Regions from separate parts of the Massilia putida genome, predicted to be linked through region 4. Evidence: predicted binding sites of a transcription regulator. Region 4 holds the regulator's gene; each other region holds the start of a gene.

Region 1 (7,320 bases), 780 kb from region 4:
CGCGGACGCCTTGTACGGCCTGCGCAGCCACATCAACTTCGTGCGCCAGCGCGTGCGGGCCACGCTGGCGTCGTAGGGTGGCTCACCGAGCCCACGCGATGACGCCATCTCAGTGTTGACGTCACGCGTGGGCACAGGGCGCCCACCCTACTGCAGGACGATTTTTACGACGGCGTTGCCGGACGTCGCGTACAAGGTGCCGCCGCCGTCGACGGCGATGCCGCGCAGTTGCGCGAAGCTGCCGGGCAGCTTGCCCGTCCTGAGCGTCGTCGACGTGGCCGTGCCGGCCGGTGTCGTGACGGACCCGTCCGGCGTCGTGATCTTGCGCACCGTGTTGTTGATGGCGTCGGCGCCGTACAGATTCCCTTTTTTGTCGATGGCGAGGGCTACCAGCTGCTGGAAGCGTGCCATCGACGCGTTGCCGTCGGCATTGCCGGCCTGGTTGCGCGCACCGACGAACGGCGTCAGGGTGGTGGCGCCGGACGTCGCGCGGCTGAGCGTCTTGGTCAGGTCGGCGACGTACACCGTGCCGTCGGGATCGATGGCCACGCCGCGCGGCACCAGCTGGCCCGCGCCGTAGATGGCCTGGACGGCGCCGTTTTCCAGCGTCGTAGAGCGGTTCGGATTCGAGATCGGGATGCGCCGCGTGTCGACGCCCGAGGTGACGATCAGGTTGCCGTTGCCGTCGGCGGCGATCCCGGCCGGAAAATTCTGGGCCTCGATGCCGAAGGTGCCGAACGACAGCCTTGCCACCGTGGTGACGGTGGCGTCCGGGGCGATCTTGCGGATGGCGAGGTTGTCGATGACGTACAGGTCGCCGTTGCCGTCGATCGTGATGGCGGTCGGCCGGGTGAAGCGGGCGCGGTTGCCATTGCCGTCGGTTGTGCCGGCGGCACCAGGCAGGCCGGCGAACGTGGTCACCGTGCCGTCCGGCGCGATCTTGCGGATCGCGACGTTGCCCTCGTCCGCCACGTACACGTTGCCGTTCGTGTCGACAGTGAGGCCGCGCGGCGTGTTGAAGCGGGCGGCCGTTCCTTTATTGTTCACGCTGCCGCCGGTGACCGCATCGCCGGCAAGCACGCTGATGCCGGTGCCCGGGCCGCTTTCGCCACCGCCGCCGTTGTTTGTTTCCCGCTTGGGCCCGCCAGGGCCGCAGGCGCACAACAGCGCCGCGACGCCCGCGCACAGCAGGCGCACGCGCAGGCGGGCGGGGACAGCGGATTCGGTCGTCATCGTCTCATCTCCAGTCGGCATCGAGCCGGCATGCTAGCACGCGCGCACCGCGTGGAATCTCTGCGATTCTCACACTACGACCGGGAGACGAGGCGCAGGTTCAGGCGCCGATCCAGGGCAGGCCGGCCTTGCACCAGCCGCCCACGGTCTTGCGATGACCTTCGGGGTCGCGGTCGCCTTCAAAGCCTTCCAGGATATCGAAAGCGTTCGGGTAGCCCAGTTCCGTGGCCGCGCGCGCCGCGTGGCGCGAGCGCACGCCGGAGCGGCACAGGAACAGCACGACGTCGTCCGGCGTGGCGACGTTCTTCAGCTGCGTGACGAAATCCGGGTTCGGCGCGCCGCCGGGATACAGCGTCCACTGCACGGCGCCGTGCTGGGTTTCCGGAATGGCCGGGCGCCCGATCCAGTCGCGTTCCGCATTCGTGCGCACGTCGACCAGCTTGACCCTGGGATCCGATTGCAGAAGTTCGAACGCTTCCCGGGGCGTGACGGCCCCCGCGTACGGCTGGCCGGGCGCACGGGCCCGGGCGTTGGCGAGAATCTCGTCGGTCGTCGTCATGTCATCAATTCCCTATAGGCTGGTTGCGCACCGTTGCGGGTCGTTGCTAAGCTTCGTCTCGCACTTTTGGTGCAGAGCGCATCAAGTTGGTGCATACTCGATAAATTGCACTTGTTTGGTGCGTATGTATCGGTTTGCATCAAATCCGTGCGCCCATACGGTGTCATTGATTTTAAGGGGCAAATTGACGGGCCTCAAAGTAATCATTATTTATTTGCTCATGGAAAAATGCTGGCATAATTTCTGCTTAGAAGGTTATGCGCCTGTCGCACGCCCGGTTGGCGTCGACACCCCTTTTTGACTTAGGAGATACGAATGGCAAGGACCGCCGCAGATGTAATGCAGATGCTGAAGGACAACGAAGTCAAGTTCGTTGATTTGCGCTTCGCCGATACCCGCGGCAAGGAACAGCACGTGACCGTTCCCATCTCGCATTTTGACGAAGACAAGTTCGAATCCGGCCACGCATTCGACGGCTCGTCGATCGCCGGCTGGAAAGGCATCGAAGCATCGGACATGCTGCTGATCCCTGACCCGAACACCGCGAACATCGACCCGTTCATGGAAGAGACGACCGTGTTCATGCAGTGCGACGTGATCGAACCGTCGGACGGCAAGGGCTACGACCGTGACCCGCGTTCGATCGCCAAGCGCGCCGAAGCGTACCTGAAATCGTCGGGCATCGGCGACACCGCCTACTTCGGCCCGGAACCGGAATTCTTCATTTTCGACTCCGTCCGCTGGAAACTGGACATGTCGGGTTGCTTCGTCAAGATCGATTCGGAAGAAGCGTCCTGGTCGACCGAGAAAGAATTTGAAGGCGGCAACAGCGGCCACCGTCCGACCGTCAAGGGCGGCTACTTCCCGGTCCCGCCGGTCGACAGCTTCCAGGACATGCGTTCGGAAATGTCGCTGATCCTCGAATCGATGGGCATCCCGGTCGAAGTGCACCACCACGAAGTGGCCGGCGCCGGCCAGAACGAACTGGGCACCAAGTTCTCGACGCTGGTCGAGCGCGCCGACTGGACCCAGAACCTGAAGTACGTGATCTGGAACGTCGCCCACAGCTACGGCAAGACCGCGACCTTCATGCCGAAGCCGATGAATGGCGACAACGGCTCGGGCATGCACGTGCACCAGTCGATCTGGAAAGACGGCAAGAACCTGTTCGCAGGCGACGGCTATGCCGGCCTGTCGGAAACGGCACTGTTCTACATCGGCGGCATCATCAAGCACGCCCGCGCCCTGAACGCCATCACCAACCCGGGCACGAACTCGTACAAGCGCCTGGTGCCGGGCTACGAAGCCCCGGTCAAGCTGGCCTACTCGGCACGTAACCGTTCGGCATCGATCCGTATCCCGCACGTGGCGAACCCGAAAGGCCGCCGCATCGAGACCCGCTTCCCGGATCCGCTGGCCAACGTCTACCTGTGCTTCGCAGCCCTGCTGATGGCCGGTCTGGACGGTATCCAGAACAAGATCCACCCGGGCGAAGCCGCGACGAAGGACCTGTACCACCTGCCGCCGGAAGAAGACAAGCTGATCCCGACGGTCTGCGCATCGCTGGAAGAAGCGCTGGAAGCCCTGAACAACGACCGCGAGTTCCTGACCCGCGGCGGCGTGTTCAGCGACAGCATGATCGACGCCTACATCGACCTGAAGATGCAGGAAGTCCAGCGTCTGCGCATGACCCCGCACCCGGCCGAATTCGACATGTACTACTCGTCGTAATTCGTTGGCATCACCTGGTGCCGGATTGGAAACGACCGGCACTGGAGTGTATCCACACGGTAACGAAAACGCGGGGAAAGCCAGCCGGCTGCCTCGCGTTTTTTCTTGGATGGGGTATAGTCGGAAGCTTCCCAACCATGCATCCAGACTGACCTGATGCGAATGACAAGCTGCTTCCTCCTGCGCCTGGCATTGCTCGCAGGACTTGCCGCGCACGACGGCGCGCGCGCCCAATCCGTCGTCTACAAATGCGTCGACAAGAATGGCCGGGTGGAATTCACCGACATCAATAAACCCGGTTGCAAGGTGCTCGACCTGCCCGGCTATATCTCGGCCCCGGCACCGGTGCCGCGCGCCGCGCCCGCGGTGACGATGCGGCAAGGGGCAGGGCGTCCGGCAGCGGCGGCACCGAATCCCACTGGATTCCCGCGCGTGGACACGGCCACGCAGCGCGCGCGCGACGACGACCGCCGCGCGATCCTCGAAGACGAGCTGCATGCCGAGGAACGGAAGCTGGCGGACCTGAAACGCGTCTTCAACAACGGCGAACCGGAACGCCAGGGCAACGAAAAGAATTACGCGAAGTACCAGGAGCGCGTGGCCCAGATGCGCGACGACATCGGCCGCAGCGAAAAGAACATCGAAGCGCTCAAGCGCGAGATCGCCAACATACGATAAGGACGGCACCCCTGCGATGAACGGAACCCAGGCCCATTCTCTCCAGCACGACCGTTTCGCAGGCCTCGACATGCTCGCCTCCGCCGTGCTCGTGGCGGATGCCGATGGGCTCGTACGCTACGCCAATCCGGCCGCCGAGCACCTGCTCGAGATTTCCGTCAAGTCGCTGTCGCGCCAGAAGCTCGTGGGCCTGTTCACCAACGGCGAGGAACTGGGCGCCCTGTGCGAGCAGGCGATCGCCCACAAATACGCCGACCTGCGCCAGGACCTCACGCTGTTCCGGCCGGCGCGCGACCCGCTGCACGTGCACAGCATCGTCAGCGCGGCCGGCGAGGCCGAGGTCGTCGTCGAGCTGCGCGAGAACGTCCAGCAACTCAAGCTCGACCGCGAGGAGCGCCTGCTCGACCAGAGCCTGGCCAACAAGGAACTCATCCGCAATCTCGCCCACGAGATCAAGAACCCGCTGGGCGGCATCCGTGGCGCGGCCCAGCTGCTGGAGCTGGAACTGCCGGACGTGCACCTCAGTTCCCTGCGCGAGTACACGCAGGTGATCATCAAGGAGGCCGACCGGCTGCAGACGCTCGTCGACCGCCTGCTGGCGCCGCACCGCCGGCCGCACATCGTGGGCGACGTCAACATCCACGAAGTGTGCGAGCGCGTGCGCAGTCTCGTGCTGGCCGAATTCCCGTCGGGGCTGGCCATCCGGCGCGACTACGACGCGTCGATTCCCGAGTTCCGCGGCGACAAGGAGCAGCTGATCCAGACCGTCCTGAACATCGTCCACAACGCCGCCCAGGCCCTGCGCGAACGTATCGCGGCGGGCGACGCCGAGATCGTCCTGCGCACCCGGGTGGCCCGCCAGATGACGCTCGCGAAGGTACGTTACGGCCTGGCATTAGACTTGCATATCATCGACAACGGACCGGGCATCGCCCCCGACATCCGCGACCGCATCTTCTATCCGCTTGTCTCCGGGCGCGAAGGCGGCAGCGGTCTCGGGCTGACCTTGGCGCAGACCTTCGTGCAACAGCACCTGGGGTTGATCGAGTGCGAAAGCCGGCCTGGATTGACGGATTTCCGCATCCTGATTCCCCTGCCATAAGCGGGTGAAAACGAGGGGCGCATCCGGCAATCCCCCCTTGAACCTTCGCGGGAAGTAGAACTACATGAAACCAATCTGGATTGTCGACGACGATGCATCGATCCGCTGGGTGCTGGAAAAGGCCCTGGCGCGCGAGAACCTCGCCACCCGGAGTTTTGCCAGCGGCCGCGAAGCGCTGGCGGCGTTCGAGACGGACACGCCGCAGGTGCTGGTGTCCGACATCCGCATGCCGGGCGAATCGGGCCTGGACCTGCTGGCGATCGTGAAGGAACGCCATCCCGGCCTGCCGGTCATCGTCATCACCGCCTTTTCCGACCTCGACTCCGCCGTCGCCTCGTTCCAGGGTGGCGCCTTCGAATACCTGGCCAAGCCGTTCGACATCGACAAGGCCGTCGCCCTGATCCGCCGCGCCCTCGAGGAAAGCCTGCGCGAAGCCAGCGTCGACATCGCGCCCAGCGAAACCCCGGAGATCCTGGGCCAGGCCCCCGCGATGCAGGAAGTGTTCCGCGCCATCGGCCGCTTGTCGCAGTCGAACGTGACGGTGCTCATCACCGGCGAATCGGGCACCGGCAAGGAACTCGTCGCACGCGCCCTGCACAAGCACAGCCCGCGCGCGCAACAGCCGTTCATCGCGCTGAACACGGCGGCGATCCCGAAAGACCTGCTCGAATCCGAATTGTTCGGCCACGAGCGCGGTGCGTTCACCGGCGCGCAGGCGATGCGGCGCGGCCGCTTCGAGCAGGCCGAGAACGGCACGCTGTTCCTGGACGAGATCGGCGACATGCCGTTCGACCTGCAGACGCGCCTGCTGCGCGTGCTGTCCGACGGCCATTTTTACCGCGTGGGCGGGCACCAGCCCGTGAAGGCGAACGTGCGCGTGATCGCGGCCACGCACCAGAACCTGGAGCAGCGCGTGCGCGACGGCCTGTTCCGCGAAGACTTGTATCACCGCCTGAACGTGATCCGCCTGCGCCTGCCGTCCTTGCGCGAGCGGCGCGAAGACATCCCCATTCTGGTGCGCCACTTCCTGGTGCAGAGTGCACGCCAATTGGGCGTCGAGACCAAACGCATGAGCGACGAGGCGCTGCGCTTCCTCACCGGCCTGGAACTCCCCGGCAACGTGCGCCAGCTGGAAAACCTGTGCAACTGGATCACGGTGATGGCCCCGGGACAAACGGTCGAAGTCAAGGACCTGCCGCGCGACCTGACCCAGGCCCAGTCCGTGCCGGCCGGCGGCAACGGGCTCGCGGTCGGCATCAGTTCGGGCGTGGGCACGGTCGGGCTGGCGCCGGCGGCGTCAAGCATGGCGCACCACGCCGAGCCGGGCGCGCTGCCGAACGGTGCAGACGGCTGGATCGGCCTGCTGGAATTGCAGGCGGCGCGCATGCTGTCGGAAGGGCAGGTCGAAGTGATGGACGTGCTGGGCCGCCAGTTCGAATCGGCGCTGATCCGCACGGCGCTCAAGCACACCCACGGCCGTAAGAACGACGCGGCGATCCGGCTCGGGATCGGGCGCAATACCATCACGCGCAAGATTGCCGAACTCGGCATCGACGGGGCCAAAGACGAATAAAGCAGACGCTGGTTGAACGCGTGGGCTCTCCGAGCCCACAGACTTTCGCGTCACGCCAACGCATGTGGCATTGGTGTAAGCTCTGTCATCTTTGCAACAACGCTCCGATGACATGCTGATCAATTGTGTCGCCTACCAGGAAGGCAAGAAGCTGTCCGACATCTCGGTCGAGGCCATCAGCGACTACCTGGACAAGCCCGGCTGCTTCGTCTGGGTTGCGCTGCGCGATGCCACCGACGCCGAAATGGCGCAGATGAAGGAAGAGTTCGACCTGCACGAACTCGCCGTCGAGGACGCCGCGCGCGGCCACCAGCGTCCCAAGATCGAGGAATACGGCGACTGCCTGTTCACCGTCGTGCACACGGTGGACCTCGTCGAAGGCGACCGCCTCGCCACCGGCGAACTGGCGATCTTCGCCGGTTCCAACTATGTGCTGTCCGTGCG
Region 2 (7,320 bases), 140 kb from region 4:
CGCAGCGGCCTGGGACTCGGCGCCGGGGATCTGCTGTGGTGGCCGACGACGACTTTCTCGACCGACGAAATCATCCACAATCTGCGCTACGTCCGGCCCGCCACGAGCTTCCGCAGCAGTTATGCGTACGACAACCTGCTGTACATCGTGGCCGGCAAGATCATCGCGGCCAAGTCGGGCAAGACGTGGGGCGAGACGATCCGCGAACGCATCCTGCAACCCGTGGGCATGGCGTCGACGACGACGAGCCTGGCGGAGAACGCGGGCAATCCGGACGTGGCGAACGCGCACAGCAAGATCGGCGACAAGATCGCGGCCGTGAAGGCGATGCCGGTGCCGAACGCCGTGGGCGCCGTCGGCATCAATACGAATGCCGAGGACATCGCGCGCTGGATGAACGTGCTGCTGGCCGGCGGCCGCGTGGGCACGGACGCGAACGGGAAGGAAGTCCGCCTGTTCAGCGCGAAGCAGGCGCGCGAGATGTGGACGGCGCAGACGCCGATGCGCATCAGCGAACCCGATCCCAGGCTGGCTGCCACGCGCCCGAACTTCCTGGCCTACGGCCTGGGCTTCCAGCTGCGCGACTGGCAGGGCCGGCTGATCGCGATGCACAGCGGTGCGCTGCAGGGCTTTTATTCGAAGGTGGTGCTGGTGCCGGAAGCGAAGGTCGGCATTGCGATTCTCACCAATGCGGAAAGCGGCGGCTCGCTGAACGCGCTGCAGTACCAGCTGCTCGACCGCATGCTGAACCCGGCCTCCGGCACCGACTGGATCGGCATCGTAAAAGCCGTCGAGGACGAGAACCATGCGAAGGAGCTGGCGCGCCTCGGCAAGGCCAGCGCGGCGCGCGCGGCGAAGTCGCAGCCGTCGCTCGCGCGCACGGCGTACGACGGCGATTACCAGGACCCGTGGTACGGCATCGCGACCATCCGGCACGTGGGCGGCAGGCAGGTGCTGACGCTGTCGCGCACGCCGGACCTGACGGGAGAACTGGAACACTACCAGCACGACACGTTCATCGTGCGCTGGAAGGAGCGCAACTTCAATGCGGATGCGTACGTCACGTTCGCGCTGAATCCGGACGGCAGCATCGAGCGCATGAAGATGCAGCCCATCTCCACCGAGACGGATTTCAGCTACGACTTCCAGGATCTGAATTTCACGCCGGTGAAGGCAGCCCCGTAATCGTCGTTCCCGCGAAAGCGGGAACCCATGCTGAGTCACAGAACCCCATACCTTGAAGCGTTATAAATGCGCTGGTTCGGATACTCAGTATGGATCCCCGCTTTCGCGGGGATGACGGGATCATTCAAATCGCCGGCACCGGCGAAAACCCAGAAATCGCCCGGTATTTACCATTGCCGTAACGGAGCACCTGGCGCTGGTCGATCGCCGCCGGCGGCCCCGCATACGACTCGGCGCGGCTGATCGCGCCCTGGTAGTGGACGGTCAGGTCGCCCGGCTGGTCGTGCGTCGCGTCGATCGTCCAGCTGCCCTCGATCGCATAGCAGTCGTGCGTATCGGACGCGCCGCCGTCGTCGCGCGCGCCCGGGTCCTGCGCGTGCGGCTTGACGAGCGGCGCCAGGCGGCGCTGGCAATCGGCCGCGCTGTCGACGTTGATGCCGGACAGCGCCAGCTCCACGGCCGGTTCGCGCCTGACCATGTCGCGGCCCGCTTCGTACACGGCCAGCCAGGTGCCGCAATAGCCCTGCCAGCAGCTGCCGTATTCGACGGCCACGGCCGAACGCCGCGCGGCCAGCGCGACTTCGCGCACGGCGGCGGCGCCGGAAAAACCGCGCAGCGCGAAGATGCCCTGGCGTCCGCTCACGCCCCAGGTACCGCCGCGCTGCTCGAACTGGTAGGCCGCCAGCGCCATCGGCGTCGCGTGGACGGCGATGGAATGGCCGTCGTCGGCGGCAGGTACCAGGCCCGCGATGAGGGTCAGGTGCGAGGCATCCGTACGCAGCACGAGTTTCGGTTCGACGAGTACCCGGTTCTTGCCCGTGTTCCAGCCGGCGTAGATGCCGTGCGCGGTGCCGGGAAGGGGCGGCAGCGTCGCGCTGTGCACGCGTCCGGCCGCGCTGTCGCTCCAGCCGGGAAAGGCGAGCGCCGCCAGCTGGGCCGGCGTGGGCAGGGCGGACGCACTCGCGCCGGCGCACAGGACCGGCACGCAGGCGGCCATCACCGCCGCGCCGAATGCGCGGTGTAAAGAAATCGCCTGGCCCATCAGGTCTTCTTGCCGTTCCAGACGTCCATCATGTCGGGCGAGCCCTGCGAGCGGATGCCGTTGTCCTGCAGGACGGCCTCGGTCGCGTCGACCATCGCCTTGCGCGGCAGGACCATCGTCTCGCCCAGGCGCTGGTCGAAGCGCAGCACGACGAGATCGTCCTTCAGGTCGCGCAGCAGGGTCACCAGGTGGCGCAGGCTGCGCACCGGTACGCCGTTGACGGATTCGACGACCGAGCCGAAACGGTTGCTGTAGCCGGCGACGAGCTTATGCGGGAAGAACGGCGAGCTGACGACGACGAGTTCCTCATGCTGCGCGTCCGGCTCGTCGCCGCGGCGCGTCACGAGCGGGCTGGCGTTGAAGCCGTACGCATTCTGCAGTTGCGCGTTGGCGGTGATGAACGACAGGTATTCGGCTGTGGCGCGCGAGAACACGATCGGGCCGTACACGAAGTACGACGGGTAGGCGCCGTCCAGCGGCGGGATCAAGAGGGGGCGCGGACCGCCCACGGGCACCTGCACCTGCATGGTCTTGCCGGCGCGCACGATGGTCAGCGGCACCTTGCCGTCCTTCGCGACCTGCTGCACGCGGTACTGGAAACGCACGCGCAGGTTCGGCCCCAGTTTCACCATGCCCTGGTCGTCGATTGGATAGTCGCCGATGCGCGTGATGACGTCCCATTCCTTCAGCGGATACGCGGCATCGCTGCGGTAGGGACGGTGCACGACGACGCCGTCGACCGATTTGTCGAGCTTGAGGTATTGACGCAGGACCGGATTTTCCAGCGTCTGGATATCGTCCAGCAGCAGCGGCTTGCCGTCGTAGCGGCCGTCGGCCACGTCGCGCAGGAACAGTTCCACTTCCTCGTTCGGGATCACGTAGCCGATGTTCTGGGCGTTGGCAGCCCCCGAGAACGCGAGGCCGACCATCTTGTCGCCGTCGATCACCGGGCCGCCGCTGTTGCCGGGGTTGATCGCCGCGTCGATCTGCACGCGCAGGCCCGCGCTGCCGTAACCGTAAGGGACGAATTCGACGCGCGAGACGATGCCCTTCGTGACGGACAGCGACGTGCCGCCGAGCGGATAGCCATAGGCCATCACGGCGTCGCGCACGTCCGGCAGCACGCTCGCGCGCTTGACCGGACGGTGCTTGTCGAAGAACGATTCGTCGTCCAGTTTCAGCAGGGCCAGGTCGATGCCGCGCGCGATCGCGACGACGGTGGCGCCGACCTTGTCGCCGTCCTGGCTGGCCTGCACCTCCACCTGGCTCGCGTAACCGACGACGTGGGCGTTGGTGAGAATGCGCTTGCCCTCGATGACGACGCCCGATCCGGTGATGTCCTGCGGCGTGGCCTTGGTCCAGGGCTTGAACGGGTCGGGGCGGCGCACGGTGCTGAAGATCTTGACCACGGAGTTCTCGACGGCCGGCGAGACGGGCGGCGCGGCAGTCGGCGGGGCGGTGGCCTGGCTGGCATCCTGGGCGTGGAGCGTGCAGCTGGCCAGCGCGATCGCGGCAGCCGCGGCAAGGCGGACGATCTTCATGAATTCCCTGTTCCGGTGTGCGAAATGTGACATGCAAGCGTTGCCGTCGCAATATACACGGTGCGTAACTGTAAAAATGCACGAATTCTCACGCGTAACCATCCCGTAATGTTGTGCATACATACGAGGGTGTCCGGCCACCCCGTCGCGGACACTCTGCGGACAGTCGCGGACACCGGAAATGCCCGCAACCCCGCCAGATCCGCGGCCTCATCCATGGCATGAAGATTGCCTATTCAAAACGTCAACTTGCTGCTAAGGTGTTTTCGCTTTCGCACCGGAGCAGTCAACAAGAACGAGCCGCCCGCGACCCGGGCCGCTGTCAAAAAAATGTTGTGTGATTTCAGGAGACCCCATGGAACGCCGTACCTTCCTTAAAATCGGAGCCGGCACCGCCGGCGCCATGCTGGTGCCCGTGTTCGGCAACGCCATCGCCGCCGAGGAGATGCTGACCTCGATGCCCGTCGCGGCCAAGAAGGCGCTGGCCGATACCGCGCTGAATGCCGCCACCAAGGCCGGCGCGAGCTACTGCGACGTGCGCATCGGCCGCTACCTCAACCAGTACATCATCACCCGCGACCTGAACGTCGAGAACGTGACGAACACGGAATCGGCCGGCGTCGGCGTGCGCGTGCTGTGCAATGGCGCATACGGCTTCGCCGCCACCAACGACCTGACGCCGGACGGCATCGCGGGCGCGGCGCGCCAGGCGGTGGCGATCGCGAAGGCGAACGCGCGGCTGCAGTCCGAACCGGTGCGTCTCGCACCCGTCAAGGGCGTGGGCGAGGTGGCGTGGGCGACCCCGATCGTCAAGGACTGGCGCACGGTGCCCATCAAGGACAAGGCCGAATTGCTGATCGCGGCGAACAAGGCGGGTATGGACGCCGGCGCCAGCTTCATGCAGTCGATGCTGTTCCAGGTCCAGCAACAGAAATATTTCGCGTCCACCGACGGCTCGTACATCGATCAGGACATCCAGCGCCTGTGGGCGCCGTTCTCCGCGACGGCGGTCGACAAGGCCAGCGGCAAGTTCCGTTCGCGGAACGGCCTGTCGGCGCCCGTCGGCATGGGCTATGAATACCTCGACGCCAGGCCCGAACACAAGATCAAGGCGGCCGGCGGCGTCGCCACGCTGTACACGAAGTCCTACGACATCATCGAGGACGCGCGCGCCGCGGGCCGCGACGCCAAGCGCAAGTTGACGGCGAAGTCGGTCACGCCGGGCAAGTACGACCTGATGCTGTCGCCCGAACACCTGTACCTGACGATCCACGAATCCGTCGGCCATCCGACCGAGCTCGATCGCGTGCTGGGCTACGAGGCCAACTACGCCGGCACGAGCTTCGCCACGCTCGATAAATGGGAATCGAAGAAGTTCAACTACGGCTCGCCCCACGTGAACATCGTCGCCGACAAGACGACGCCAGGCTCGCTGGGCAATGTGGGCTACGACGACGAAGGCGTCAAGACGAAGCGCTGGGACCTCATCAAGGACGGCATCCTCGTCAGCTACCAGGCCACGCGCGACCAGGCCCACATCATCGGCAAGGAAGAGTCGGACGGCTGCTCGTACGCGGACAGCTGGAGCAACGTGCAGTTCCAGCGCATGCCGAACGTGTCGCTGCAGGCCGGTAAGAAGAAGCTCACGCCGGACGAGATGGTCAAGGACATCAAGAAGGGTATCTACATCGTGGGCGAGGGCTCGTTCTCGATCGACCAGCAGCGCTACAACTTCCAGTTCGGCGGCCAGCTGTTCTACGAGATCAAGGATGGCAAGATCGGCCAGATGCTGGAAGACGTGGCGTACCAGTCGAATACGCAGGACTTCTGGAATGCCTGCACGGCGGTGTGCGATGAGCGCGACTGGCGCATGGGCGGCTCCTTCTTCGACGGAAAAGGGCAGCCTCCGCAGATCAGCATCGTGTCGCACGGGTCGTCGACCACGCGCTTCAACGGCATCAACGTCATCAACACCGCCCGCAAGATCGGCTAAGGCAGGAGACCCCAAACCATGACCATCCTGACCCAGGAACAAACCAAACACATTTGCGACCGCGTCCTGTCCTTCTCGAAGGCGGACGAATGCATCGTCACCGTCAGCGGCAGCCGCAACGGCAACATCCGCTTCGCGCGCAACCAGGTCTCCACCGCCGGCCTCGCGGACGACACCAACATCGCCGTGACGGTCGCTTTCGGCAAGCGCCAGGGCACCGCCACCATCAACGAGTTCGACGACAAGTCGCTGGAAAAAGTCGTGCGCCGCGCCGAGGACCTGGCGCGCCTGGCGCCGGAAAATCCCGAATTCATGCCGGCCGTCGGCAAGCAGGACTACAAGGCGTCGCAGACGTTCAATGCGAAGACGGCCGCCATCGATCCGGAATTCCGCGCGCAGACCGCCGCCTATGCGATCGAAGCCTGCAAGAAGAACAAGCTCGTGGCCGCCGGCTTCTTCACGGACGGCACCAACTTCTCCAGCGTGGCCAACTCGAACGGCGTGTACGGCCACCAGGACCAGACGAGCCTCGACTTCACCTGCACCGTGCGCACGGAAGACGGCCGCGGCTCCGGCTGGGTCAAGCGCTCGGCCTCGGACGCGAACAAATTCGACGCGCGCGAAGCGGCCGACGTGGCCATCGAAAAGGCGCTGCGTTCCGTCGACGCGAAAGCGCTGGAGCCGGGCCGCTACACCGTGATCCTGGAACCGGCCGCCACGTCCGAGCTGCTCGGCTACATGCTGTTCGGCTTCGACGCGCGCCAGACCGACGAAGGCCGCAGCTTCCTGTCGAAGAAGGGCGGCGCCTCGCGCCTGGGCGACAAGCTGTTCGACCAGCAGGTCAATATCTGGGCCGACCCGTGGAACCCGGACGTGCCCGTGCTGCCGTGGGATACCGAGAACCTCATCGCGCGCAAGCGCATGGACCTGATCAAGGACGGCAAGGTCAACGCGCTGAACTACTCGCAGTACTGGGCCAAGAAGAAGGGCGTGCAGGCCACGGCCACGCCGGGCAACATCATCATGGCCGGCACGGACAAGTCGACGGCGGCGCTGATCGCGAATACCAAGAAGGGCGTGCTCGTGACCCGCACATGGTACATCCGCATGGTCGACCCGCAGTCGGTGCTGCTGACGGGCCTCACGCGCGACGGCACGTTCTACATCGAGAACGGCAAGATCAAGTACCCGATCAAGAACTTCCGTTTCAACGAAAGCCCCGTCACGATGCTCAACAACATCGAGGAGATCGGCAAGCCGGTCGTCATCGGTGGCGACGAGGTGCCGTTCCAGATGCTGATTCCGCCGATGAAGGTGCGCGACTTCAACTTCACGTCGTTGTCGGACGCTGTCTGAACGGCCGCAACGTTTGATACGTCATCCCCGCGCACGCGGGGGTCATGCTGAGTGTGTAGAAGCAGTGAACTCCGCCTATTCGCAAACGCAGTATGGGGGGAATAGTGCCGGGGCACTATTCCCGCTTTCGCGGGAAGTCATGTTCGGCAGTGCCGGGAATGACGGGTTAAGGCAGCGTTGATGAAATCGTGCCGTGGCATGCG
Region 3 (7,320 bases), 2.1 Mb from region 4:
CGATCGACGACGGATTCGCCGGGTCGCACACCATGAACGCGAGCACGTTCTTCGCGTCGAGCGTGCCGTACGTGGCGTCGAACGCATCCTGCAGCTCGGAGATGCCGAGCATGGCCCGCCAGGCCTGCTCGGTGTCGACGGCGGACTGCGGCAGCATCGACGTTTGCATGGCCACGTCGAGCATGCGCGCCGTGTTCTCGGCGCGTTCGGTGTAGCGTGCCATCCAGTACAAGTGGTCTGCGGTGCGGCTCAGCATCATTCCTCCAGTATCCAGGTGTCCTTGGTACCGCCGCCCTGCGACGAATTCACCACCAGCGATCCCTCGCGCAGCGCCACGCGGGTGAGGCCTCCCGGGACCATGGCGATGGTCTTGCCCGACAGGACGAACGGGCGCAGGTCGATGTGGCGCGGCGCGATGCCGCTCTCGACATAGGTCGGACAGGCCGACAGGGCCAGCGTCGGCTGGGCGATGTAGCCGTCCGGGCGCGCGACGAGGCGGCGTCGGAAGTCCTCGATCTCCTGCTTTGACGCCGCGGGGCCGATCAGCATGCCGTAGCCGCCGGCGCCATGCACCTCCTTCACGACGAGCTGGTCGAGGTGCGCGAGCGTGTACGACAGGTCTTCCGGCCGCCGGCATTGCCAGGTCGGGACGTTGTTCAGGCGCGGTTCTTCCGACAGGTAGAAGCGGATCATGTCCGGCACGTACGGGTAGATCGATTTGTCGTCGGCGACGCCCGTGCCGATCGCGTTCGCCAGCGTCACCCGGCCCGCGCGGTACACGGACAAGAGGCCGGGCACCCCGAGCGTGGAATCGGCGCGGAAGGCGAGGGGATCGAGGTAGTCGTCGTCCAGCCGCCGGTAGATGACGTCCACGCGGCGCGGCCCGCGGATGGTGCGCATGTAGACCGCGTTCGCATCGACGAACAGGTCCTTGCCCTCGACCAGTTCGACGCCCATCTGCTGGGCGAGGAAGGCATGCTCGAAGTAGGCGGAGTTGTGCATCCCCGGCGTCATGACGACGATGGTCGGATCGAGCACGCCCGCCGGCGCGACGGAACGCAGGTTCTCCAGCAGCATGTCGGGATAGTGCTCGACCGGCGCGATCCGGTGGCGGGCGAACAGTTCGGGGAACAGGCGCATCATCATCTTGCGGTCTTCGAGCATGTACGACACGCCCGACGGCACGCGCAGGTTGTCTTCGAGGACGTAGAACTCGCCCGCGCCGGCGCGCACGATGTCCACGCCCGCGATGTGCGCGTAGATGTCGGACGCGACGCTGATGCCCTGCATCTCGGGGCGGTACTGGGCGTTCTGGTAGATCTGCTGCGCGGGGATGATGCCGGCCCGGACGATGTTCTGTTCATGGTAGATGTCGTGCACGAACATGTTCAGCGCCTGCACGCGCTGCGCGAGGCCCGCCTGCAGCGCCGCCCACTCGTGCGCGGGGATGATGCGCGGGATCGTGTCGAAGGGGATCAGCCGCTCCGTGCCGGCGCCGTCGCCATACACGGCAAAGGTGATGCCGACGCGGCGGAACGTGAGGTCCGCCTCGGCGCGCTTGCGTTCGATCCGTTCGGGGGGCTGGTGCCGCAGCCAGGCGTCGAATGCGCGGTAGTGTTCGCGTACGGCGCCCGAGTCGCCTGCCGTCATCTCGTTGAAAAAGTGATTCATGGCCGCCTTCCGTGAGTGTCGACAAGGAAGACGTATCAAGAAACGTGCCAGAGAAATCCGGGGCGAAACGCCCCCTCGTGGTGCGGCGGCGGCTTGACCGTCGCCTTCGCGGGCAAGGGCCTCCTCGACCTGACGGGTCAGGCCACCGGCGGCGCATCCACGGGCGCGCTGGCCGGCGCCGCGATCTGGCGCGGCCGTTGCAGGCACAGGCGGAACACCGTGCCGGCGGGCGCCGGTTCGACGCCGATCGTGCCGCCGAGCCGCTCGACCCCTTTTTTCACGATCGCGAGGCCGATGCCCGTGCCCTGGCCCGCGTCGCCGCCGTGCAGGCGTCCGAACACGTCGAACACGCGCTCGCGCTTGTCCTCGGGGATGCCGACGCCGTTGTCCGCGATGCGCACGTGGACCGCGTCGCCGTCCACGCGCCCGTCGATGCGGATGTGGGGCGCCACGCCAGGCGCCACGAACTTGAGCGCGTTGCCGATCAGGTTGTCGAAGACCTGCACGAGGACGGCTTCGTGCCCGAGCACGGCGGGCAGCGGCGACGCGCACTCGATCCGCGCACCGCTGGCGCCGATCTCCGTGTCCATGTCGCCCAGCGCGAGCTGCACGACGCGGTCCAGTTCGACGTTCTGCAGGCGCAGTTCGGTGCGCGACAGCTGGCTGTAGGCCAGCAGGTCGGTCACGCGCCGGTCCATGTGCCGGCTGACGGCAAGGATGCGGCGCACGGACCGGGTAGCCGTCTCGCTCAGCGCGCCGGCCTCGCCTGCCAGCAGCGCCGCCGCATCGCGTTGCAGGTCGCGCAGCGGCGAGCGCAGGTCGTGCGCGATCGTATGGGCGAAGGCGCGCAATTCCATATTGGCCTGGGCGAGTTGTTCCGTGCGATCCCGGATGCGGTCTTCGAGCAACTGGTTGGCGTCGCGGAGGTCGCGCTGCGCCCGTTTCAAGTCCGTCACGTCGAGCATGCTGATCACGGCGCCATGGACCTGATCGTGGACGACGAGCGGCTGGCAGTTGAGCAGCCAGGTGCGCATCCGCTCCGGTTGTCCCGGGCCGCTGCCGGCGATCGGGACGGCGGCCACGGCCCGCTTGTCGCGCAGCGCCGCCCGCAACGCCGCGGCCAGCGCGTCGTCGTCGGCGCTCGAGCGCGCGATGCGGAACACGGTCGTCAGCAACTGGCCCCGCGCGTGCGCCTCGTCGCAGCCCAGCAGCTGTTCCGCCACGCGGTTCATGAAGCGGACGTGGCCGGAGATGTCGACGGCGATCACGGCTTCGCCGAGGCTGCGCAGCGTGGTATCGAGATTCGCCCGTTCGGAGGCAAGGAAGGCGGCGTCGCGGCGCGCCATCGCGCGCACGAAGAACAGCAGGGCGACCGCCAGCACGGACACGGTGCCGGCGGCCCCGATGGTCCGGGCGCGGTCGGCGGCGACGGTCGCGTCGCGCAGCGCGAGCAGGCGTTCTTCCTCGCGCTGCAACGCGGCGATCCGGGCCGCGATGGTCTGGCGCAGCGCCCGCTCGTCCTCCCGGCTGGGATACGGTGCCTTGCGCCCCAGGCCCGTGCGCAGGCTGCGGATGTACTCGTCGAGCACGGGGCGCAGGTCGTCCAGCGTCTTTTGCTGGACGGGATTGTCCGCGGTCAGCCGTGTCAGCAGCCGGACTTCTTCCGGCAGGGCCGTCAGCCGCGCCTGGAAATCGGCGTCGTCGCGGCGGTTGTAGTCCAGCCGCAGCGATTTTTGCAGCGCGTCGGCCTCGTTGATCAGGCTTTGGGCGCCCTGCACGTGCTGCAGCACTTCGCGCGTGTGATTGACCCAGCGCCACGACGCGGCCGTGCGCTGGATGCCGACGGCCAGCGTGGAAATGCCCACGAGCAGCACTAGAATGCTGATGGCCGCTGCAATATTGACGTACCGATGTGTTCTCTGAATGATCATAGAACGGTTCGTGCCCCGCGTTCGCCGGCTCATGCCCGCGGGCAATCGTGACGTTGTTGGGCTTCCTTTGTATTCATTCTACCTGCATGGGAGGGCTTGCCAAAATACGGTCTCATCCCGTGCGGCGTGCCGGCACGCGCGCGCACTACAATCGCGCACTACAATCGTATATAACCACCGAGGTAAACCACAGTTTCAAGCCATGGGCACTTCAGTCATCAACAGGATGCCGATCCGGGATGCGCGGCTGGTCGACGCCGACCGGCGCAGTACCGGGGAGCAGTTGCGCCCAGACACCGTCCTGTGGCGCTATCTCGATGCGGCGAAGCTGTTCGATTTCTTCGAGAATTCCACGCTGTTCTTTTGCCGCGCCGACCACTTCAGCGACAAGTTCGAGGGCGCGTTCACGCCGTCGCTGCGCACGCAGATCAGCGACGCGCATGCCCGCGGCGAGATCGATTACGACTACGAACAGTTCAAGCGGCGGATGCGCGAGTCCGTGTTCATCAATTGCTGGCACCGCAACCAGGACGACAGCGCCGCCATGTGGGCGTTGTACGGCAAGTCCGAATGCGCCGTGGCGCTGACGTCGACCGTCGGCCAGCTGGCGGCCACCGTGGCCGACATCGCCGAGCACAAGATCTCGATCGCGCGCGTGGAATACGTCAAGCACTGGAGCGACCCGAAACTGGACGTGTCGCCCGACTACACGCGCATCTTCGCGTACAAGACCAAGGCCTACGAATACGAAAAGGAGGTGCGGGTGATCATCGACCGCACCCGCGACGCGCCCGCGCCCGGCCTGCGCCAGCCCGGCATCGTCGTGCCGATCGACGCCGGCCGGCTACTGCGCAGCATCGTGATCGCCCCCGACGCGCCGCCGTGGTTCGAGAACCTCGTGCGCCAGTCGGCGCAGCGCTACGGCATCCGCGCGCCGGTGCGGCGCTCGAGGCTGGCCACCGATCCGATCTGACGCCACGGCCGATTTGTCGCATCTGCGCCGAATCGCACCGATTTGCATTGCATTTCCCGTCTGCTGTATTTATTGTTTCCTTGCGGATACAATATTGCGTCCTCAAAATTTGCAGCAAGGAAACATCATGGGCTTACAACGTCGCCTCGAGCAATTGCTGCTCTGGCAAAAATTCACTATTTTGAGCGTCGTCGGTATCATCGTCGCCGCCATCCCGGCCACCCTGTACCTGAAAGACACCAGCGCGGCGCTCGATGCCCTGAGGCTCGAAGCCGCGGCGCGCACGCCGGTGGCCACGGTCCTCGCGACCATCCAGACGACGCAGCAGCATCGCGGGCTGGCGGCGCTGGTGGTCGGCGGCATTGCCGAGGCGATCCCCAAGCGGGAGGCGAAGCAGCGCGAGGTGGACGCCAACTACGCGGCCATGGCGGCCATCGTCGCCGACCTCCACGATCCGCGCATCGACCAGGCCTGGGCCGACGCTAAACGCGATTGGGAAACGCTGCGCGGGCGCGTCGCCGCGGGCACGATCACGGTGCCCGAGAGCTATGAGGGGCACACCGCCCTGGTGTCCAAGCTGCTGGACGTCGAGGACCAGGTGGCCGATCACTTTGGCCTGAACCTCGATCCGGACGTCGATTCCTACCAGCTGATCCAGGCCATCGATTACCAGTTGCCTTATCTGTCGGAGGAACTCGGCAAGATGCGCGCCAAGGGCGCCGGCCTGTTGGCCATGAAGAGCGTCACGCCGGAAGACCGGTTGGCGCTGTCCGCGATCGTGGCGCGGGTCGCCGACCGCCTGCACCAGACCACGAGCCAGTTCGACAAGGCCGCGCGCGCCAATCCCGCGCTGACCGCGCCGCTGGAAGACCTGACGCGCGACGTGCGCGAGCAGGCGCAGCAGACCATGAAGCTGGCCATGGAGCAGATCGTGAAGGCGGACACGCTCACGTTCTCCGGATCGGAGTACGTCAAGCGCACGACCGCGGCGATCGATACCCAATACACGTTCGCGGGCAAGGCCACGGAGCAGTTCAACGCCTTGCTCGATGCCCGCATCGGCACGCTCGAGCGCACCCGGCTGGGCATGCTCGCCGCCGTCGCCGCGCTGTTCGCGTTCGGCGGCCTGATGCTCGCCATGATCGCCCGCTCCGTGACCCAGCCGTTGAACAATGCCGTCGAGATCGCGGAACGCGTCGCCGCCAGCGACCTCACGACCGACATCGCCGCCGCCGGCCGCAACGAGACGGCGCGGCTGCTGGCGTCGCTGGGGCGCATGAACGACAACCTGCGCGGGATCGTGCGCGAAGTCCGGGTGAGCGTCGACACCATCGGCGCCGCCGCCGGCGATATCGCGAGCGGCAACGCGGACCTGTCGACGCGCACGGAGTCGCAGGCATCGAGCCTGCAGGAGACGGCGGCGTCGATGGAAGAGATCACGTCCACCGTCAAGCAGAACGCCGAGAATGCCGCCCAGGCCAACGAGGTGGCGAGCCAGGCGTCGCTCGTGGCGCGGCGCGGCGGCCAGGTGGTGACCGACGTGGTGGCGACCATGGAAGCGATCAACGAGAGCGCCCGCAAGATCGTCGACATTATCGCCGTCATCGACGGCATCGCCTTCCAGACCAACATCCTCGCGCTGAATGCCGCGGTGGAAGCGGCGCGGGCGGGCGAACAGGGACGCGGATTCGCGGTCGTCGCCGGCGAGGTGCGCACGCTTGCCCAGCGCAGCGCGGCGGCGGCCAAGGAGATCAAGCAGCTGATCGGCGAAAGCGTCGGGCGCATCGAGGCCGGCAACCGCCTGGTGAGCCAGGCCGGCGCGTCGATGGACGACATCCTGGCCAGCGTGCAGCGTGTGTCCGGCATCGTGTCGGAGATCGTCGTGGCCTCGCGCGAGCAGGCGTCGGGCATCCATCAGGTCAACGACGTCATCACCCACCTGGACGACACCACCCAGCAGAACTCGGCCCTCGTCGAGCAGGCCGCGGCGGCGGCGGCGAGCCTGGACGAGCAGGCGCGCAACCTGGCGCGCACGGTGAGTGTCTTCCGTACCGGCGACGACGGCACCGCGCCGCCCGAGGCGCCAGCGGCGCAGCGAAGGACGTCACCCGTCGCCAGGCTGGCCGCCTGAAACTTCGGGGTCAGAGCCCTGTTTGAAGCACGATCTTTAACGTAACTTCTTACGGGGCCGGTGCCGACGCGCGCCTCGACATGGTGAGAATATCGGCGCCGTGCGAAAACTTGTTGTGCATCCGGACATCGATCCGCATTGTGCTCTGACCCGAATCTCACGGCGGTGCCGCGACTGTCGCTGAATTCTTTGTGCTCGGAATAGTGATCAGAAAAGGGCTCTGACCCCGAATTTAAGAAACAGCCGGGCAGTGCCCGGCCGGAAGTCGACGGCCCGGGATTCAGGCCGCTCGGGGATTCACGTTCGCGTCGTTGGCGGCCGGGGCATGCTTGGCGCCGTCGCTGCCGGCGCCCATGCCGTCGTCGTGGTGGAACGGCGCGAACCAGGTGGCCAGGAACGATGGGATCGTGGCGATCATGACGGCGACGAAGTAGCTCACATAGCCCAGATACTCCTGCAGCAGGCCGCTGATCGTGCCCGTGACCATCATGCACAGTCCCATCAGGCCCGTGCCGAAGGCGTAGTGCGTCGTCGTGTACTTGCCCGGCGCGAGCTGCTGCATCAGGTAGATCATGTAGCCCACCGAGCCGAAACCGTAGAAGAACTTTTCGACG
Region 4 (7,320 bases):
AGAGGTGCTGGTCGGCCGCAACGACGCCACCGGCGCCGACAAGCCGGGCAATGGCCGCGGCAGCATCACGCTGCAGCCGCACCGTGCGCCGGCGCAGGCGACCCCGGCGGCCGCCCCGGCACCGGCGGGCAAGCAATGACGGAGGCCCGCACGATGGACGTACGCACCGAGGTTCCGCCGGTCGAATGCGGCGGCAGCACGCTGGTCGTCAAGGGCCTGCAGAAGAGCTACGGCAAGCGCCTCGTGGTGCGCGACGTGTCGCTGCAGGTCGCGTGCGGCGAAGTCGTCGGCCTGCTGGGGCCGAACGGCGCGGGCAAGACGACGTCGTTCTACATGATCGTGGGCCTGGTGCCGTCGGACGCCGGCAGCATCGACATCAACGGCACCGACATCATGCGCCTGCCGATCCACCGGCGCGCGCTGCTGGGCCTGTCGTACCTGCCGCAGGAAGCGTCGGTGTTCCGCAAGCTGACGGTCGAAGAGAACATCCGCGCCGTGCTGGAATTGCAGCGCGAGAACGGCAAGCCGCTGACCAAGACGCGCATCGCCGAACGCCTCGACGAGCTGCTGACCGAGCTGCAGATCGAAAAGTTGCGCGAGAGCCCGGCCCTGTCGCTGTCGGGCGGCGAGCGCCGCCGCGTGGAGATCGCGCGCGCCCTCGCGACCAATCCGCGCTTCGTGCTGCTGGACGAACCGTTCGCCGGCGTGGATCCAATTGCCGTCATCGAGATCCAACGTATCGTGCGCTTCCTGAAGGAGCGCGGCATCGGCGTGCTGATCACGGACCATAATGTGCGCGAGACGCTCGGCATCTGCGACCGCGCCTACATCATCAACCAGGGGGCGGTGCTGGCATCCGGCCGACCCGACGACATCATCGCCAATGAATCGGTGCGCCGCGTTTACCTGGGCGAACACTTCCGAATGTAGTCATGAAACAGACGCTGCAACTCAAGACTTCACAGCACCTTGCACTGACGCCCCAACTCCAGCAATCGATCCGGCTGTTGCAGCTGTCGACTCTGGAGCTGCACCAGGAAATCGAGCAGGTCTTGAGCGAGAACCCCTTGCTCGAACGGCTCGACGATCCGCTCGACCGGTCGGTGCGCCTGCTGGCCGACGGCGCCATCAACAGCGCGCCGGCATCGACGCAGGCCGGTGAGGCGCCGGCCGCGCAGGGCTCGGGCGAGGAGGGCGGCGCGCCCGCCGAGCATGGCAATGGCGAGAACGGCGAAGCGGGTGGCGACAGCGGCGAAGGCGGCGGCAGCGAAGCCGGCGAGGACTGGGGCGAGTACGGCCGCAGCGGCAGCGGCGGCGACGATGAAGACGGCCGCCCGCAACTGGAAGCGAGTCCCGTCACGCTGCGCGAGCACCTGATGGAGCAGGTGCGCCTGACGTGCTGCGCGCCGCGCGACTGCGCGCTCGTGGAACTCGTCGTCGATGCGCTGGACGACAACGGTTATCTGGAAGAGCCGCTGGAAGACATCCACGCGCGCCTGCCGGCCGAACTGGAGATCGAGTTCGAGGAATTGCGCATGGCGCTCGCCCTCGTGCAAAGCATGGACCCGCCCGGCGTGGGTGCGCGCAGCGCGGCCGAATGCCTGGCCCTGCAGATCCGCCGCATGCCCGGCGTGCCGCTCGTCACGCGGCGCATGGCGCTCGTCATCGTCGAAAAATACCTGACGTGGTTCGCGCAGCGTGAATTCAACAAGCTCAAAAAGGCGCTCGATTGCGACGACGAAGACCTGCGCGAAGCCCAGGCCGTCATCCGCCAGTGCAACCCCCATCCGGGCGCGGCGTTCGCCTCGGATGTGTCGGACTTCGTCGTGCCCGACGTGATCGTGCGCCGCGCCAAGGACGGCTGGAGCGTGCAGCTGAATCCGGAAGTGATGCCGCGCCTGCGCGTGAACAGCCTGTACGCCTCGCTGATGAAGCAGGGGAAATCAGAAACACAGCTGGGTGCACAGTTGCAGGAAGCCAAGTGGCTCATCAAGAATATGCGGCAGCGCTTCGACACGATCCTGCGCGTGGCCCAGGCTATTGTGGATCGCCAGCGCAACTTTTTCTCGCATGGCGCAGTCGCGATGCGGCCCCTTGTTTTACGTGAGATAGCTGATACACTAGGTCTACACGAGAGCACAATTTCTCGAGTCACAACTCAGAAATATATGCTGACCCCGCACGGCATGTTCGAGTTGAAGTATTTCTTCGGGAGTCACGTTGCCACCGAAGCGGGAGGCGAAGCATCGTCGACGGCAATACGGGCCCTCATCGTACAACTGACAGGAGCAGAAGACCCCAAGAATCCCTTATCCGACAGCAAGATCGCGGAGATGCTAGGGGAACAGGGAATGGTGATCGCGCGGCGCACGGTCGCGAAGTACCGTGAGGCGCTGAAGATTCCACCCGTCAGCCTCCGCAAATCCTTGTAGCAAACTCTTGCAACAACGTTGCCATTTGCGCTTGATGCGCGCACGGCAACGCATCTTCAAAGGAGTGTGTATGAATCTCACAATCAGCGGACATCATCTCGATGTAACTCCAGCCATCCGAGAATACGTACAGAACAAGCTCGAACGCATCACCCGCCATTTCGATCAAGTGATCGATTCCCACGTCATCCTCTGCATCGACAATCTCACCGAGAAAGAAAAACGCCAGAAAGCGGAGATCAACCTGCGTGTCGCGGGCAAGATCGTCCATGTCGCCAGTGCCGCGCACGATTTATATGCCGCGATCGACATGCTGATGGACCGCCTCGACCGTCAGGTCGTCAAGTACAAGCAAATGCTCAAGGATCATGACAACGCGTGCATCAAGCGCATGTCCGAAGGAGGAGAGGAAGCTGCCGTCGCGGCGTGATACCACGCCAGCCGCAGCACCGAGGAACGAAGGGCGCATTGGCGCCCTTTTCGTTTTTATGGGCGCTACAATGTATCTCTGATTATTTCAATAACAAGGAGGAGCCTCGCAAAACCGTCGCGAGCGGCAGCAATGTTGTTTGAGAAGCGCAGCTGTACGACGAGTACAGCGAGCATCGCGGAACGACAGTGCAACGCGCAGCAGGTTTTTCGACGCGCCGAAGAGACATGACCGAACACGTACTGACGCGGATCGCCAACCGCACGGGCATCATCACCCTGGACCGACCGAAAGCGCTGAACTCGCTGTCGCTGGACATGGTCCGCGCACTCACTGCGACGCTGCTCGCCTGGCGCGAACATGCCGGCATCGACGCCGTCGTCATCGCCAGCACGAGCGAGAAAGCCTTGTGCGCCGGCGGCGACATCCGCTTCTTCCATGAGGCCGGCAAAGCCACGCCGCAGACGGGCAGTCCGCTGCTGGAAGATTTCTTCACCGAGGAATACGCGCTCAACCACCTGATCCACTTTTACCCGAAGCCGTATATCGCGCTGATGGATGGCGTGGTGATGGGCGGCGGCATGGGCATCGCCCAGGGCGGGCCGGATTGCGGCCTGCGCATCGTGACGGAGCGCTCGAAGATCGCCATGCCCGAGGTGAACATCGGCCTGTTTCCGGACGTGGGCGGCAGCCACTTCCTGTCGCATGCGCCGGGCCGCCTAGGCCACTACCTTGGCGTGACGGGCGTGACCATCGGCGCCGCGGACGCCATCTACGTCGGCCTGGCCGACGTGTTCGTACCGGCCGCCCAACTGGACGCGCTGCGCGCGCTGATCGAGTCGACGCCAGGCGCGGAACTGCCGGGCGCGATCCGCGCGTTTGCCGCGCCGTTCGCGCCCGACGCCGGCGAGCTGGCAGCGCAGCGCGAGGCGATCGACCGCCACTTCGGCGCGGACTCCGTCGCGGCCGTGATGGCATCGCTGGAAACCGATGCGAGCCCGTTCGCGCACAAGACGCTGGCCACGATGCGCCAGCGCTCGCCGCTGATGATGTCCGTGACGCGCGAGATGCTCGTGCGCGGCGCAAGCCTCGGCGTGGCCGACTGCCTGCGCATGGAACGCTCGCTCGTGCGCCGCACGTTCGAACACGGCGAGGTGCTGGAAGGCGTGCGCGCGCTCGTGATCGACAAGGACAATACGCCGCAGTGGAAACCGCCTCTGCTCGCCGACGTCACGCCGGAGATGGTGGCGTGGTTTTTCGCGCCCGTGTGGCCGGCGCACGCGCATCCGCTGCGCGATCTGCGCGATTCGTGATCGAACTGCGCTTCGAGTCCGAGCTGGCCGCCGCACCGGACACGGTGTGGCGATGGGCGACGTCGGTCGACGGCATTGCCGACGAGATGTCGCCGCTGCTGCGCATGACGTTCCCGCGCGGGATGCGTGCGCTGCCTGCGGATGCCTGCGCACCGGGCCAGCGCCTGTGCCGCAGCTGGCTTCTTTTGCTGCGCGTGCTGCCCATCGACTGGAGCGACCTGACCCTCGTCGAACTCGACCCGGGCCGGCGTTTTCTCGAACGCTCGCCGATGCTGTCGATGGCGTTCTGGCAGCACGAGCGCACGATCTCGCCGTCACCGCGCGGCGCCAGCGTGATCGACAACCTGACGTTCCGCCCGCGCCGTCCGCTCCCGCGTGCGCTCGTGCGCGCGAGCGTGGCGCTGTTCTTCCGCCATCGCCACGCGCGGTTGCGGCGGCGCTTCGGCGCTAGCCGACCGGAGACGGCATGACGCGACCACACGCACCCGCCGCCTGGACGGCACGCCTGGCCGGCTACCGCTGGACGGGCCAGGACACCGGTTGTTCGGAGGCCGACGTGTTCCGTCTCGACGCACCGGGCAAGCCCGTCCTGTTCGCGAAGACCGAATCCGCCGATCCGCTGGCGGAACTGCGCGACGAGGCGGCGCGCCTGCGCTGGCTGGCTGGCCGGCGCCGGCGTGCCGTGCGCGCCGGTGCTCGACCTGACGCAGGAGGCGGGTATGGACTGGCTGCTGCTCGGCGCCGTGCCGGGGCGCGATTTGCTGGCCGCCCGCCTGGCGCCGGCCGTCAAGGTCGCGCGGCTGGCGGCGGCGCTGCGGGCGCTGCACGCGCTCGATATCGCCACGTGCCCGTTCGACCACCGCGCGGCCCGGCGCATCGAACGGGCCAAGGCACGCCTGGAGGCCGGATTGGTGGACGAGGATGACCTCGACGATGAACACCACGGCACCGGGCCCGCCGTGCTGTTCGCGCGCATGGCCGCGCAGGCGCCGCATGGCGAAGACCTGGTCGTCACGCACGGCGACGCCTGCCTGCCGAACCTGATCGTCGATGATGAAGGGGATGCGGGCTGGATCGATTGCGGCCGCCTGGGCGTGGCGGACCGCTGGCAAGACCTGGCGCTGGCCACGCGCGACATCGCGGAAGCATTGGGCGACGCGTGGGTCGAGCCGTTCCTGGACGCCTACGGCACGCGCTTCGACGCTGCGCGCAGCCGTTTTTATCGGCTGCTCGACGAGTTCTTTTGATTCCCGCGCGGGCATGGGGTGCCCGCCCTACGTGTAGGCGGCCGGGTGGGCACCCGTGCCCACGCGTGACGCCTGCGATTCGTTGGCCGTGTCAGGGCTGTTCGCGGTGCCGCACGACGACCCGTTCCGTGCCGCCGAAATAGGCGCCGAGCCGCTCCGCCATGTACACGGACCGGTGCTGGCCGCCCGTGCAGCCGACCGCCACCGTCAGATAGCTGCGGTTGTCCTTCTTGAACGACGGCAGCCACTTGGTGATGAAGGCGCGGATGTCGGACAGCAGTTCGGCCGCCTGCGGTTGGGCGTCGAGGAAGGCGATCACGGGGGCGTCCTTGCCGTTCAGCGGGCGCAAAGTGAGGTCGTAATACGGGTTCGGCACGGCGCGTACGTCGAACACGAAGTCGGCGTCGAGCGGCACGCCGCGCTTGAACGCGAACGATTCGAAGTACAAGGTCAGCGGCGCGTACGTGACCTCGGCCAGTTCCTTGACCCAGGCGCGCAGCTTGTTGGCCGACAGTTCGGACGTGTCGATCACGTGGCCCATCTTCTCGATCGGTCCCAAGCGGTCGCGCTCTTCCGAAATGCATTCGATCAGCGTGCGGCGCGACGCGGGGTTCTCGCCCGGCCGCAGTTCGTGCGACAGCGGATGGCTGCGGCGCGTCTCGGAAAAGCGCGCGACGAGCGAGTGCGTGCTGGCGGTCAGGAAGATCACCTTGACCTGGTGACCGGCGTCGCGGAGCAGGGCGACGGTCGTCGGCAGTTCGGCCAGCGATTCGGCGCTGCGCGCGTCGACGGCGACGGCGATGCGTTTCGTGTCGCCGCCTTCGATGGTGCCGACGAGGGCCGGCAGCAGGGCGGGGGGCAGGTTGTCGACGCAGTAATAGCCCGCGTCTTCGAGGACGTTCAGGGCGACGGATTTACCGGAGCCCGAGATACCGGTGATGAGTAGGATGCGCATGGGGCGATGATAGCATCGGCCCGTGTTTGCCGCAGCGCACAAGGCTTATGGTTGAGGTGTTTGCAACAGGCTCCGGCGGCGCGCTGTTCGATTTTTGAAACGCTGTATGGACTCCCGCCTGCACGGGAAGTCGTTTCCGGCAATGCCGGGAATGACGGTCGTTTCAGGACCCGTATTTAGGTCGGTTCGGGATCCGTATTTAAAAACGTCGTTCCCGCGAAAGCGGGAACCCATACTGAACATCCGTCAGTCGCTCGACATCGCCTGCCGCTGCCGCTCCATGAACTCCTGCAGCGTATCGATCCCGCGCAGCTGCAGAATCGTATTGCGCACGGCGGCCTCCAGCAGCACCGCGATGTTGCGGCCGGCCGCGACGGGGATGACCACTTTGCGGATCGGCAGGCCCAGCACGTCCTCGGTGGGGAAGTGGAACGGAAGGCGTTCGACTTCTTCGTCCAGCGCGCCGCGCTTGACGAGGTGGACGATCAGTTTGAGGCGCATCTTGCGGCGCACGGCCGTCTCGCCGAAGATCGCCTTGATGTCCAGCAGGCCCAGGCCGCGCACTTCGAGCAGGTTCTGCAGCAGCGGCGGGCAGCGGCCTTCGATCATGTTCGGCGCGATGCGCGAGAATTCGACGGCGTCGTCGGCAACGAGGCCGTGCGAACGCGAGATCAGTTCCAGACCGAGCTCGCTCTTGCCGAGGCCCGAGTCGCCCGTGATCAGCACGCCGACACCCAGCACGTCCATGAACACGCCGTGCATGATGACGCGCTGCGCCAGCTTCTTCGACAGGTACACGCGCAGGTAGTCGATCACCTGCGCGGCCGGCAGCGGCGTCGAGAACAGCGGGATGTTCTGCTCGTCGCAGATGGCGAGGATGTCCGGCGGCGTGTCGAGGCCCTGGGCGATGAACAGGGCCGGCGGGCCGCCCGCGATCAGTTCG

Evidence for each region. Region 4 encodes sigma-54, which starts transcription at its own class of promoters, with help from an activator protein. Its sites were predicted from a motif close to TGGCANGNAANCTGCTTT; they were not measured.
Region 1: glnA (type I glutamate--ammonia ligase) is a predicted target of sigma-54. The motif match lies at 2,025-2,042, and genes of this name have one in related genera.
Region 2: BVG12_RS21635 (TldD/PmbA family protein) is a predicted target of sigma-54. The motif match lies at 3,986-4,003, and genes of this name have one in related genera.
Region 3: BVG12_RS31690 (circularly permuted type 2 ATP-grasp protein) is a predicted target of sigma-54. The motif match lies at 1,704-1,721, and genes of this name have one in related genera.

The regions. Positions count from the first base shown of each region.
Region 1 is NZ_CP019038.1:5,299,468-5,306,787, forward strand. It holds gene BVG12_RS25760 (TAXI family TRAP transporter solute-binding subunit) at 1-76, shown strand, start outside; gene BVG12_RS25765 (NHL repeat-containing protein) at 148-1,233, opposite strand; gene BVG12_RS25770 (rhodanese-like domain-containing protein) at 1,334-1,792, opposite strand; gene glnA (type I glutamate--ammonia ligase) at 2,108-3,523, shown strand; gene BVG12_RS25780 (DUF4124 domain-containing protein) at 3,686-4,201, shown strand; gene glnL (nitrogen regulation protein NR(II)) at 4,218-5,303, shown strand; gene ntrC (nitrogen regulation protein NR(I)) at 5,368-6,876, shown strand; gene corA (magnesium/cobalt transporter CorA) at 6,989-7,320, shown strand, end outside.
Region 2 is NZ_CP019038.1:4,384,361-4,391,680, forward strand. It holds gene BVG12_RS21620 (serine hydrolase) at 1-1,185, shown strand, start outside; gene BVG12_RS21625 (hypothetical protein) at 1,310-2,227, opposite strand; gene BVG12_RS21630 (S1C family serine protease) at 2,227-3,768, opposite strand; gene BVG12_RS21635 (TldD/PmbA family protein) at 4,124-5,761, shown strand; gene BVG12_RS21640 (TldD/PmbA family protein) at 5,780-7,117, shown strand.
Region 3 is NZ_CP019038.1:6,630,549-6,637,868, forward strand. It holds gene BVG12_RS31685 (alpha-E domain-containing protein) at 1-256, opposite strand, end outside; gene BVG12_RS31690 (circularly permuted type 2 ATP-grasp protein) at 256-1,671, opposite strand; gene BVG12_RS31695 (sensor histidine kinase) at 1,809-3,602, opposite strand; gene BVG12_RS31700 (hypothetical protein) at 3,805-4,575, shown strand; gene BVG12_RS35735 (methyl-accepting chemotaxis protein) at 4,703-6,706, shown strand; gene BVG12_RS31710 (MFS transporter) at 6,987-7,320, opposite strand, start outside.
Region 4 is NZ_CP019038.1:4,520,073-4,527,392, forward strand. It holds gene lptA (lipopolysaccharide transport periplasmic protein LptA) at 1-139, shown strand, start outside; gene lptB (LPS export ABC transporter ATP-binding protein) at 136-930, shown strand; gene BVG12_RS22290 (RNA polymerase factor sigma-54) at 933-2,432, shown strand; gene hpf (ribosome hibernation-promoting factor, HPF/YfiA family) at 2,503-2,862, shown strand; gene BVG12_RS22300 (enoyl-CoA hydratase/isomerase family protein) at 3,090-4,175, shown strand; gene BVG12_RS22305 (Rv1443c family protein) at 4,172-4,645, shown strand; partial or broken gene BVG12_RS22310 (APH(3')-II family aminoglycoside O-phosphotransferase) at 4,642-5,422, shown strand; gene rapZ (RNase adapter RapZ) at 5,514-6,377, opposite strand; gene hprK (HPr(Ser) kinase/phosphatase) at 6,624-7,320, opposite strand, start outside.